DNA from 3 places in the Streptomyces coerulescens genome. Region 1 is predicted to be linked to each of the others. Evidence: riboswitches for the same ligand, from Rfam matches in the RefSeq annotation. Region 1 holds a riboswitch; each other region holds the start of a gene.
The links. A riboswitch is a leader RNA that binds a small molecule or an ion and turns the genes downstream of it on or off. The one in region 1 is predicted to bind cyclic di-AMP.
Positions count from the first base shown of each region.

Region 2: linked by a shared signal. The riboswitch ahead of ACFPQ9_RS16450 (C40 family peptidase) and the one ahead of ACFPQ9_RS02935 (LysM peptidoglycan-binding domain-containing M23 family metallopeptidase) in region 1 are both predicted to bind cyclic di-AMP.
Region 3: linked by a shared signal. The riboswitch ahead of ACFPQ9_RS17390 (LysM peptidoglycan-binding domain-containing protein) and the one ahead of ACFPQ9_RS02935 (LysM peptidoglycan-binding domain-containing M23 family metallopeptidase) in region 1 are both predicted to bind cyclic di-AMP.

Region 1 covers NZ_JBHSKM010000002.1:306,606-310,522, reverse strand. The annotation lists gene ACFPQ9_RS02950 (helix-turn-helix domain-containing protein) at 12-644, shown strand; gene ACFPQ9_RS02945 (DUF6126 family protein) at 641-760, shown strand; gene ACFPQ9_RS02940 (tyrosine-protein phosphatase) at 789-1,586, opposite strand; cyclic di-AMP (ydaO/yuaA leader) riboswitch at 2,169-2,334, shown strand; gene ACFPQ9_RS02935 (LysM peptidoglycan-binding domain-containing M23 family metallopeptidase) at 2,339-3,268, shown strand; gene ACFPQ9_RS02930 (SGNH/GDSL hydrolase family protein) at 3,515-3,917, shown strand, end outside.
Region 2 covers NZ_JBHSKM010000008.1:476,396-480,312, forward strand. The annotation lists gene pcrA (DNA helicase PcrA) at 1-2,319, opposite strand, end outside; cyclic di-AMP (ydaO/yuaA leader) riboswitch at 2,682-2,851, shown strand; gene ACFPQ9_RS16450 (C40 family peptidase) at 2,860-3,917, shown strand, end outside.
Region 3 covers NZ_JBHSKM010000008.1:669,411-673,327, forward strand. The annotation lists gene ACFPQ9_RS17380 (CHRD domain-containing protein) at 1-213, opposite strand, end outside; gene ACFPQ9_RS17385 (polyprenyl synthetase family protein) at 409-1,419, opposite strand; cyclic di-AMP (ydaO/yuaA leader) riboswitch at 2,161-2,335, shown strand; gene ACFPQ9_RS17390 (LysM peptidoglycan-binding domain-containing protein) at 2,341-3,069, shown strand; gene ACFPQ9_RS17395 (HAD family hydrolase) at 3,104-3,917, opposite strand, start outside.

The DNA.
Region 1 (3,917 bases):
GAATGGAGAGCATGAGCTCTCCCGAGACCTCGCCCGAGGGCGATGAGGCGGTGCCGACCGAGGCGCTACCCGTCGTCGCGCCACAGCTGCGGGCCCTGCGTCGCCGAGCCGCCCTCACCCTGGAGGCCGCGGCCCGCTCCGCCGGGCTGTCGCCGGCCCATCTCTCCCGGCTGGAGACCGGGCAGCGCCAGCCCTCGCTGCCGATGCTGCTCGCGCTCGCGCGCATCTACGGTACGACGGTTTCCGAGCTGCTCGGCGAGTCGGTCGCCGACCGGGACGCCGTCGTGCGGGCGGCCGACATGGAACCCACCGCCGCCGGTGGCTGGACGTACTGGCAGGCGGGCGCGCCCGGACGCGGGATGCAGGCCCTGCGCGTCCATGTGCCGCACGGCTCGCAGGGCGACATCGTGCGGGTCCATCCCGGCGAGGAGTGGCTCTACGTCCTCGAAGGGCGGTTGCGGCTGCGCCTCGGGGACACCACACACCGGCTCGCGCCCGGTGACAGCGCGCACTTCGACTCGCTCACCCCGCACCGCATCGCCGCCCTGGACCCGGGCGGGGTCGAGCTGCTGTTCGTCCACACCCTGTTGCAGAGCCCCACGGCCACCCTGTGCCTGGGCCCCACCCCTGGAGTGACGCCATGAGCAACATCGAGGACAAGTTCCCGCGCGCCCTGTGGATCCGGTTGTTCATCTACATCGCGGTGGGGCACGTCTTCGCCGCCTTCATCTACTTCCTGTTCGAGGCGGGCGCGAAGTAGACGCGGACGCGCCCGCGCCGGGGCATCGTCAGTCGAGCAGCCGATCCCGCAGGCGCTCCCGTGTCTCGGGGGCCAGCCGCAGGCCCTGCTCCAGGTACGTGTCGACGCCGCCCCACGTCTCCTCGATCGTCTCGAAGGCCGCCGTCAGATACTCGGCGCGCGCGTCGAACAGCGGGCTGAGCAGCTCCATGACCTCGGGCGAGTAGGCGGAGGCGTCGCTGCTGCTGCGGCGCACCTTGTAGCGGCGGTGCTTGGCGTTGGACTCCAGGTAGTCGGCGACGATCGCCTCGCGCTCGACGCCGAGGGCCAGCAGCGTCACGGCGATGGACAGACCCGCGCGATCCTTGCCGGCCGCGCAGTGCATCAGGGCCGGGACGCTGTCCTCGGCGAGCGAGTGCAGTACCTGGGAGTGCTCGCCGGTGCGCTCCTTGATGATCGAGCGGTAGGAGACGATCATCCGGTTCGCGCCCTTGCCGTCCGCCAGTATCCCGCGCAGCTGGTCGAGGTCGCCGTCCCGGACCATCTTCCAGAACTCCGCGCCGTCCGCCGGGTCCGAAAGCGGCAGGTTGACGTTGCGCACGCCCGGCAGCTCGACGTCCGGTCCTTCGAGCTTCTGGTCGGCCGCGTTGCGGAAGTCGAAGATCGTGTGCAGCCCCAGGGAACCGAGGAAGTCGGCGTCCTCGACGGTCGCGTGCGCGAGGTGGCCGCTGCGGAAGAGCACTCCGTGCCGCACCCGTCGTCCGTCCACTGTGGGCAGGCCGCCGACATCACGGAAGTTGCGAACCCCGGCCAGTTCAGGCTCGGTCGACGGGATCTGCTGCGTCACGGGGGCTCCTCCCGGTCGGCCCCGGCGGCGCGGCTCGGCGATGCGGCCGACGGGGTGCGCTCTCGACCATACGACATGGATTCCTGAGGCAATGAGTTGTCCACAGGCGCTGTCACGGCGAGCCCTTCCGGTGCTCCGACTGTGGGACATGGATCCGACAGTGGCGTGCGAATGCCTTGAAACGGGCGAAATTCACTGAAGGGTCTTAATGGTGCATCACGGGCTTCACGTCGGCTTCGAGGGCGACCTTGATGTGCCAGTTATTCGACTCCGTCACATCTAGGTGTTCTGTCCGAATTGGCGCCTTCATTCCAACTCGCTCTGCAATAAAGAAAGCTGGAGCAGTGTCACGTGAGCAGCGTCATATCCGTGACAGTGAGTCGCCCGTCATGTCCACGTAATTCATGCCCTTTTCAAGGGACTTTGAGCCGTACGGCACTCACATATTTCACGGACCGTGACGGTTAATTCCCACAAGGGATCAACGGGAACGCATTCGGACGGAACCTCTCACTTGTTCCCATGCGTCTTCCTCGCTTACGTTCACGACCAATCCGGACGGACGCCCAATCCTGCCGCCGCTCGGATTCCGCGCAAACTCACCCGTGCACGGCAGGAGCGGGGGACCCACAGGTACAACCGCCTGTTCCGGTCTCCGGAACGGCTAGGGGTCAAGTCGCGCCACGGCGCGGCCGGGCATCTCCAGCCCGCACCCGACAGCTCACCTCGCAGGCGCCGGAGAGGAATTCGTCATGCCCGCGAAGGGTAAGCATCGCCGTCCGAAGTCCCTGCGCTTCACCCGCTCCATCGCCGTCGCCGGAACCGGTGGCGCCGCTCTCGCTCTTCCGCTCATGGGAGCCACCGGCGCCCACGCCGCTCCCTCGCACTCCGTTTCGGAAAAGGCCGTTCAGTCCCTTCCGGTCGCCGGCCAGAAGGCTGTCGAGAAGAAGGCCGCCCCGAAGAAGACGGACGTGCGGACCTATTCGGTGAAGGTCGGCGATTACCTTTCGAAGATCGCCGACGAGCAGAACGTCAGCGGTGGCTGGAAGCAGCTCTACGCCGACAACCGTGAGACCGTCGGCGCCGACCCGTCGCTGATCCACCCGGGTCTCAAGCTCACCATCGGTGGCAAGAAGGCCGCGACGACCGCCCCCAAGACGTCGTCCTCCAAGCCCTCTTCGGCGTCCAAGTCGTCCGCGAAGGACTCGTCCGCCGCGAAGCCCGCCGCGCCGAAGAAGGCGCAGAAGGCGACCACCGCCACCAGCACGGTCAACGGCTTCTCCGCTCCGCTGACCGGCGCCTCCCTCGGCACCGCCTACAAGGTCGCGGGCAGCATGTGGTCCAGCGGCTACCACACCGGCGTCGACTTCGCCGCCGCGACCGGCACTCCGCTGAAGGCGGTCGGCGCGGGCACCGTCGTCTCGGCCGGCTGGGGCGGCGCCTACGGCAACCAGGTCGTCATCCAGCTCGCCGACGGCCACTACGCCCAGTACGCCCACCTGTCCTCGCTCTCGGTCGCCGGCGGCCAGACGGTGACCGCGGGCCAGCAGATCGGCCTCTCCGGCGCGACCGGCAACGTCACCGGCCCGCACCTGCACTTCGAGATCCGCACCACGCCGGACTACGGCTCGGACGTGGACCCGATCGCCTACCTGCGCGCCAAGGGCGTCGCCATCGGCTGACGCGCGTCCCACGCGAGAACCACCTGCCTGACACGCGGCCGAAGGCCGGACCCCGATCCCCGGGTCCGGCCTTCGGCATGTTGCGCCCACAACACCCCTGTTCACAGGGTTATTCCACGTTTGGCGAACACTTTAGGAGTGGCTTATCTCACCGCTCGTCAACCTTTTCCTACGGTCGCGTAGGTCACATTCGAAAGGGAATCATGTGCCGATGTGGCAGACGATTCGAAGAGTGACAGCAGTGCAGTGATCGGGTCGTACGTTGCGGTGGGGGACAGCTTCACCGAGGGCGTCGGCGACCCCGGCCCCGACGGGGCATTCGTCGGCTGGGCGGACCGGTTCGCGGTCCTGCTGGCGGACCGGCGCCCCGAGGGCGACTTCAACTACACCAACCTCGCCGTGCGCGGCAAACTGCTCGACCAGATCATCGAGGACCAGCTTCCGAAGGCCGCCGAACTGGCCCCGGACCTGGTCTCGTTCTGTGCGGGCGGCAACGACATCATCCGACCCGGAACCGACCCCGACGAGGTCGCCGAGCGCTTCGAGCGGGCGATCGTCCGGCTCACCTCGGCCGTCGGCACCGTCATGGTGACGACCGGCTTCGACACCCGTGGCGTGCCCGTGCTGAAGCATCTGCGCGGCAAGATCG
Region 2 (3,917 bases), on a different contig from region 1:
CTTCTCGGAGGTGCGGCGCGTGGCGAACCCGGACGCACCCGACGCCGAGGAACGCGAGCGGGACGAGGACAGCGAGGCCGCGACCCCGGACGCGGGCCCGGAGGAGACCGGCGCGGTCGCCCCCGTACGCTTCCAGTCCACGTGCGCCGCCGGGATCTCCTCCAGGAAGCGGGACGGCGGGTTGTACGACGGCTGCCCCCACGCGCTGCGCATCGACGAGCGCGTCAGATACAGCCGCTCACGCGCGCGCGTGATGCCGACGTACGCGAGCCGCCGCTCCTCCTCCAGCTCCTTGGTCTGGCCGAGGGCGCGCATGTGCGGGAAGACGCCGTCCTCCATGCCGGTGAGGAAGACGACCGGGAACTCCAGGCCCTTGGCGGTGTGGAGGGTCATCAGGGTGATGACGCCGGAGCCGTCCTCCTCCTCGTCCGGGATCTGGTCGGAGTCGGCGACCAGCGCGACCCGCTCCAGGAAGTCGGAGAGCCCTCCTGCGGCCTCGCCCTCACCCGTCTCCTGCTCGAACTCCAGGGCGACGGCGGCGAGTTCCTGAAGGTTCTCGATGCGGGTCTCGTCCTGCGGATCGGTGGAGGCCTGCAACTCGGCGAGATAGCCGGTCCGTTCGAGCACCGCCTCCAGGACGGTCGCCGGTCCGGCCCCCGACTCGACGATCGTACGGAGCTCCTCCATCAGCGTGTTGAACCGCTTGACGGCGTTGGTGGACCGCGCGGCCATGCCGTATGCCTCGTCGACGCGCTTCAGGGCCTGCGGGAAGCTGATCTTCTCCCGCTGCGACAGTGCGTCGATCATCGCCTCGGCGCGCTCACCGATGCCCCGCTTGGGCACGTTCAGGATCCGCCGCAGCGGCACGGAGTCCTCGGGATTGGCCAGCACCCGCAGATAGGCGAGAACGTCCCGGACCTCCTTGCGCTCGTAGAAGCGCACCCCGCCGACGACCTTGTAGGGCAGCCCGACACGGATGAAGACTTCCTCGAAGACACGGGACTGGGCGTTCGTCCGGTAGAAGACGGCGACGTCGCCGGCCTTCGCGTCGCCCGCGTCCGTCAGTCGGTCTATCTCGTCGGCGACGAACTGCGCCTCGTCGTGCTCGGTGTCCGCCACATACCCCGTGATGCGCGCGCCCGCGCCCGCGTTGGTCCACAGGTTCTTCGGCCTGCGGGACTCATTGCGCTCGATGACGGCGTTGGCGGCGGTCAGGATCGTCTGCGTCGACCGGTAGTTCTGCTCCAGCAGGATCGTCGTGGCGTCCGGGTAGTCCTCCTCGAACTGGAGGATGTTCCGAATGGTGGCACCCCGGAAGGCATAGATGGACTGGTCGGCGTCACCCACCACACACAGCTCGGCGGGCGGGACGTCGTACTCGCTCGGCGGCACGTCGACGGGGTGCTCGCTGGTCCCGACGAGCTCGCGCACCAGCGCGTACTGGGCGTGGTTGGTGTCCTGGTACTCATCCACCAGGACATGCCTGAACCGCCGACGATAGTGCTCGGCGACGTCCGGGAAGGCCCGCAGCAGATTGACCGTCGTCATGATCAGGTCGTCGAAGTCGAGGGCATTGGCCTCCCGCAACCGCGACTGGTACAGGGCGTACGCCTGGGCGAGGGTCTTCTCGAAGCCGTCCGTCGCCTGGGCGGCGAAGTCCTCCTCGTCGATCAGCTCGTTCTTCAGGTTGCTGATCTTGGCGCTGAAGGACTTGGGCGGATACCGCTTGGGATCGAGATCCAGATCACGGCACACGAGCGCCATGAGCCGCTTGCTGTCGGCGGCGTCGTAGATCGAGAACGACGAGGTGAACCCGAGCTTCTTGCTCTCCCGGCGCAGGATGCGCACACACGCGCTGTGGAAGGTCATCACCCACATCGCGTTGGCGCGCGGGCCGACGAGCTGCTCGACGCGCTCCTTCATCTCGCCCGCGGCCTTGTTGGTGAAGGTGATCGCGAGGATCTGCCCCGGATGCACATTCCGCTCGGCGAGCAGATGGGCGATGCGATGGGTGAGCACACGCGTCTTGCCGGATCCGGCACCGGCCACGATGAGCAGCGGGGTGCCGGAGTGGACGACGGCGGCGCGCTGGTTGTCGTTCAGCCCCTCCAGCAGCGCGGCGGCGTCGATGACCGGCCGCGGGGCGCCGTCGCGGTAGTGACCGTCCCGGTCCGGTGGCACGTCGAACTTCCCACCGAACAGATCGTCCGGAACCGGTTCCGGAGCGTGGTCGTCCTCGGGCGGCGGCGGGTGCTCTTCCTCGTGGGCCCGAGGGGCCTGGAGGTCCGCCAGGAAGCTGTCGTCAAAGAGGCTGCTCATCGCTCTCCGAGTCTAGGCCGCCCCACTGACAGCCCGCCCCCACCCTCGGAACATCGCCGGCCCCAACCCAACGATCCTCCCATCGACCACCTCTCACCACCCCTCGTAACACCCCCATCACAATCCGCAACCGGCCACCCCAGACCACCTCCCCATCCCCCAAACCAACACAATCCACCCACCCCACCCACACAACCCAAGCCCCCGCACACTCACCCGAACCAGCCACCACCTCCGCCGTTCAGAACCAAGGTCACGAAAATGTATCGGGCATATCGAACATCAACCTTCACAGGGGCCACACGAGTTGGCTACCGTGCCGGGCAGGCCGTACGACCCCCACCGGCGAACGTCGCCGGGCCGCACGGCCTCCGCCGAGTCCGGCGCACCCAACGGTGACCGGAACCGGGGACCCACCGAACTTGGGGTGAATCGGCCCGACTTCCCTTCCCGGGAACGGCCGTAGGGCAACCCTTCCGAACCACCCGCCCGAACCCGACAGCTAACTCGGTAGGCGGAGCATGGAAGGAGTCGCCTCCCTTGGCGTCGCACCGCAAGTCGCGTCCCGCCGGTACGCGCATAGCAGGCATACGCACCCCCGCCCTCGCCACGGCCGCCCTCACCTCCGTGGCCCTGCTGTCCCAGACGGCCAACGCCAGCCCGTCGACGGACGACAAGCCCAGCCTCGAAGAGGTGGAGAAGAAGGTCGACGACCTCTACCGCCAGGCGGAGTCGGCGACCGAGAAGTACAACGCGGCCAAGGACAAGACCGCGAAGCAGCGCAAGCGCGTCGACACCCTCCTCGACGACGTCGCCCAGCGCACCCAGAAGCTCAACGAAGCGCGCGAGGAACTCGGCCGCAACGCAGCCGCCCAGTACCGCACCGGTGCCGCGGCCCCCGACACCGCGACCTTCCTCCTGGCGGACAGCCCGCAGGACTACTTCGACCAGACCCAGCTGATGGACCGGATGACCGGCCGTCAGAAGGAGTCGGTCGACGACTACTTCACCCAGCAGTCCGAGACGATGCAGAAGCGCCGGGAGGCCACGCAGAGTCTCGAGACGCTCACCGACTCGCAGAACGACCTCAAGTCCGCCAAGGCCACCGTCCAGCAGAAGCTCTCCGACGCACGCGAACTCCTCTCGAAGCTGACGGCCGAGGAGAAGGCGCGCCTCGCCGCGATCGAGAAGCGCAAGCAGGAGGAGGCCGCCCGCAAGGCAGCCGAGCTGGCCCGCCAGCAGGCCGAGGCCGAACGCCAACGCCAGGAAGCCGCCGCCCAGCAGCAGGAGAGCACCCAGCCGCCCGCCGACTCGGGCAGCGCGGACTCATCGTCCTCGGACACCGCCGACTCCTCCTACGCCGCCAAGGCGGAGAAGGCCCTGGCCTTCTCCCGCTCCCAGATCGGCAAGCCGTACGTCTGGGGCGCCACCGGCCCCGACTCCTACGACTGCTCCGGCCTCACCCAGGCCGCCTGGAAGGCCGCCGGCGTGGACATCCCCCGCGTCACCTACGACCAGGTGAACGCGGGCACCACGGTCCCCCTCTCCAGCGCCCAGCCCGGAGACCTGGTCTTCTTCTACGACGACGTCACCCACGT
Region 3 (3,917 bases), on a different contig from region 1:
GCCCCCGCCGATGCCCCCGCGGACGCCCGCGCCGCCTGTCCCGCTCTGGCTCACGATCCCCTGCGCGTCACTTCCGGCATGTCCCGCGTGGTCGGCGCGGTCACCTCCGGCGGCGAAGGCGGGAATCACCGCGGCGGCGACACCACCGGCGGCGGCCACCGCGACAGCGGTGACGATCAGGCTCTTACGGCGCTTCGAGAACGTCGTCTTCATGCCCATGATTCTGTTTTCTCCCCGTAATGCGGCTGACGCCCCCTGCGTCAGCTTCTGGGCATTCATACGGAGGAGATCTTAGTTTGGACTCAGTCCAGATTTGTGACGTGCATCACACGCCCGGGTTCGGGGCGGCTTGCTCGTTTTGGGGGCTTATTCGTTTGGGGTGGCCCATTCGTTTGGGGCGGCCTGTTCTCAGCCGGCCCGATGCACCACCGCGTCGCACAGCTCCATCAACGCGGCCTTGGCATACATGTCCGGCAACGGCGCCAGCGCGGCCCGCGCATCCTCCGCGTACCGGACCGTGTCCCGGCGCGCCTGCTCCAGCGCCGGGTGCTCCCGAAGCCCGGCCACCGCCTCCGCCAACCGCGCGTCGTCGCTCAGGTCGGAGTCCAGCAGCTCGCACAGCGCGATGTCCTCGGCCAGCCCCAACCGCGCGGCCCGCTCCCGCAGCCGCAGCACCGTCAGGGTCGGAACGCCCTCACGCAGATCCGTCCCCGGCGTCTTGCCGGACTCGTGCGAGTCACTCGCGATGTCCAGCACGTCGTCCGCCAGCTGGAAGGCGACACCCAGCCGCTCCCCGTACTGCGTCAGCACATCGACGACCGTCTCGTCGGCGCCCGACATCATCGCCCCGAACCGGCACGACACCGCCACGAGCGACCCGGTCTTCCCGCTGAGCACGTCCAGATAGTGCTCCACGGGGTCGCGCCCGTCCTGCGGGCCCGCCGTCTCCAGGATCTGCCCGGTGACCAGCCGCTCGAACGCCTCGGCCTGCACCCGTACCGCCTCGGGCCCGAGGTCGGCGAGGATGTGCGAGGCACGCGCGAAGAGGAAGTCGCCGGTCAGTACGGCGACCGAGTTGCCCCAGCGGGCGTTCGCGCTGTCGACCCCGCGCCGCACCGCGGCCTCGTCCATCACGTCGTCGTGGTACAGCGTCGCCAGATGGGTGAGCTCGACCACGACGGCCGACGGGACGACCCCCGGCGCATACGGGTCCCCGAACTGGGAAGCGAGCATCACCAGCAGCGGCCGGAACCGCTTCCCACCCGCCCGCACCAGGTGCTGGGCGGCCTCGGTGATGAAGGGGACCTCACTCTTGGTGGCTTCGAGCAACCCCTCCTCGACAGCCGCCAATCCGGCCTGGACATCGGCCTCCAGAGCCTGGTCCCGCACGCTCAGCCCGAACGGCCCGACGACGGTCACGAGGGGTCTCCTGTCTGCTGGTGTCCACTGGCGGTTACACGGTTTGTCGATAGGTCGCTGCCACCACTCAAGTCAGCGTATCCGGTCGCGTTTCGATCACCGATGCCGCCCACCCGTCCACCCCGGGCGGTATCGGATCACAGCCGGTATGTTTTTGATCACCTGATAAGGCCTGATATCGATCGACTTATAAGGAAGTAGCGGACCGTGTCCTGAACCGAGGTCGCCATTCAGCCCGGGGAGCGGCACCACCTTCACTGACATGGACATGTCGACCGAACCCCACCCCCTCCCGCCTCCTCCCACCCCCCGCCACCTCCCTCCGCGACCCCTCACCCTCCCCCGCCCACGCCACGCACGACTCGGCGGCGAGCCTCGACCCGGAGCCCGTGAACTCGCGGGCGAACAGGCGCTTTTCCGTCGGACACGGGAAAAACAGACTCCACGGACAGGCAGTTAAAGGCGAGTTGGAGGCATTGCCCGATTTGCCGCTCTTGCGACCACCAGTGAGTTGGGTCACTCACGCCGGGTCGCGCACCCGGCCCGCCACACCCCCTTCCCTCCTTGCCCCGAAAGCAAGTTGAGGATTGGCAACCGCAAAGGATCAAGCGGCCCAAACGAACCAGACCATGGTCAAACTGCGCAACAGGTGCCCTCGGCACTTGTTCCGGGCATGTGCTCTCGCATACGTTCCCGCTCGTCGGGCGGACGCCTAATCCTGCCGCTGCCCGAGTCATCCACCCACGTAACTCACACACGCACGGCAGGAGCGGGGGACCCAGGTAAGCCGCCGGACCGGACGCCTTGATGGCGCACCGGACCGGCTAGGGGTGAAGTCGCGCTGCCGCACGGTGGCCCGGCCGGGCATCTCCCGCCCGAACCCGACAGCTCACCTCGCAGGCGTCGGAGAGGAACAGCGCCATGCCCCGAGGCAAGCACCGCCGCCCCCGCACCACCCCGCTCACCCACCGAGTCGTCATCGCCGGAACCGGCACCGCCGCTCTCGCCCTCCCCCTCCTGGGCGCGACCGCCGCGAGCGCCGCAGAGCCCGCCACGGCGAAGGTCGGGTCCGTCGTGTACACCACCAAGAAGGGCGACACGCTCTACGGCATCGCCGACCGGTACGACGTCCAGGGCGGCTGGAAGCAGCTCTACAAGGACAACCGCAAGGCGGTCGGCGACAACCCCCGGCTGATCCACCCGGGCACCGACCTCAAGGTCCGGGCGACCAAGAAGGTCAGCACGCCGAGCAAGACGGCCGACAAGGCCGCCGCGCCCGCCAAGAAGTCCTCCGTGGCGCAGGCCACCCAGTCCTCCGTGAAGACGTTCCCGGACAACCTCGACGGCTGGATCCGCAACGCCCTGCACATCATGGGGCAGAACGGAATCCCCGGGTCGTACGAGGGCATTCACCGCAACATCATGCGTGAGTCGTCCGGCAACCCGCTGGCCATCAACAACTGGGACTCCAACGCCGTGGCCGGCACCCCGTCCAAGGGCCTCCTCCAGGTCATCGACCCCACCTTCGCGGCCTACCACGTGCCGGGGACCGTGTACGACCCCTACAACCCGGTCGCGAACATCGTGGCCGCCTGCAACTACGCGGCCGCGCGCTACGGCTCGATCGACAACGTGAACGGGCCCTACTAGGCGAAGCAAGTCACCTATTGGCGCATATCACCCCTTAACGGACGATGTGTGCCAAGGTGCCCGCAAACAGTCTCTCGAGGACGACGGCGATGCCGTCGTCCTCGTTCGACTCCGTGATCTCGTCGGCGACCGCCTTCAGTTCGGGATGCGCGTTGGCCATCGCGACCCCATGGGCGGCCCAGTCGAACATGGGGATGTCATTGGGCATGTCCCCGAAGGCGATGGTCTCGCGCGGACCGAGGCCGAGATGCTCGGCCGCGAGCGCGAGTCCGGTCGCCTTGGTGATGCCGCATGGCTGGAGTTCGACGGTGCCGGGCCCCGACATGGTGACCGTCGCGAGCGAACCCACCACCGAACGCGCCGTCGCCGCCAACTCGTCGTCCGACAGCGTCGGATGGCGCAGCAACACCTTGCTGATCGGCTCGCACCACAGGTCGTCGCGACGCCTGACGCGTACGGCGGGCAGCGTGGGGTGCGGCATCAGATAGCCGGGCTCGATGAGCGTGAGCCCGTCGACGCCGTCCTGGTCGACCGCCGCGTACACCTGCCCCACCTCGGCCTCGATCTTGCCGAGGGCGGTCTCCGCCAGCTCCCGGTCCAGCGTCACGGACCACAGCAGACGATCCGCGCCGGCGTCGTACAGCTGCGCGCCCTGTCCGCACACCGCGAGCCCCGTACTGCCCAGGACGTCGAGCAGCGGCCGCACTCTGGGCGCCGGCCGGCCGGTGACGACGAGGTGCTGAGCACCGGCCGCCGCCACCCGCGCGAGCGCGCCGAGGGTCCGGTCGGAGAGCGTGTCGTCACCTCGGAGCAGCGTCCCGTCCAGGTCAGTGGCGATGAGTGAATAT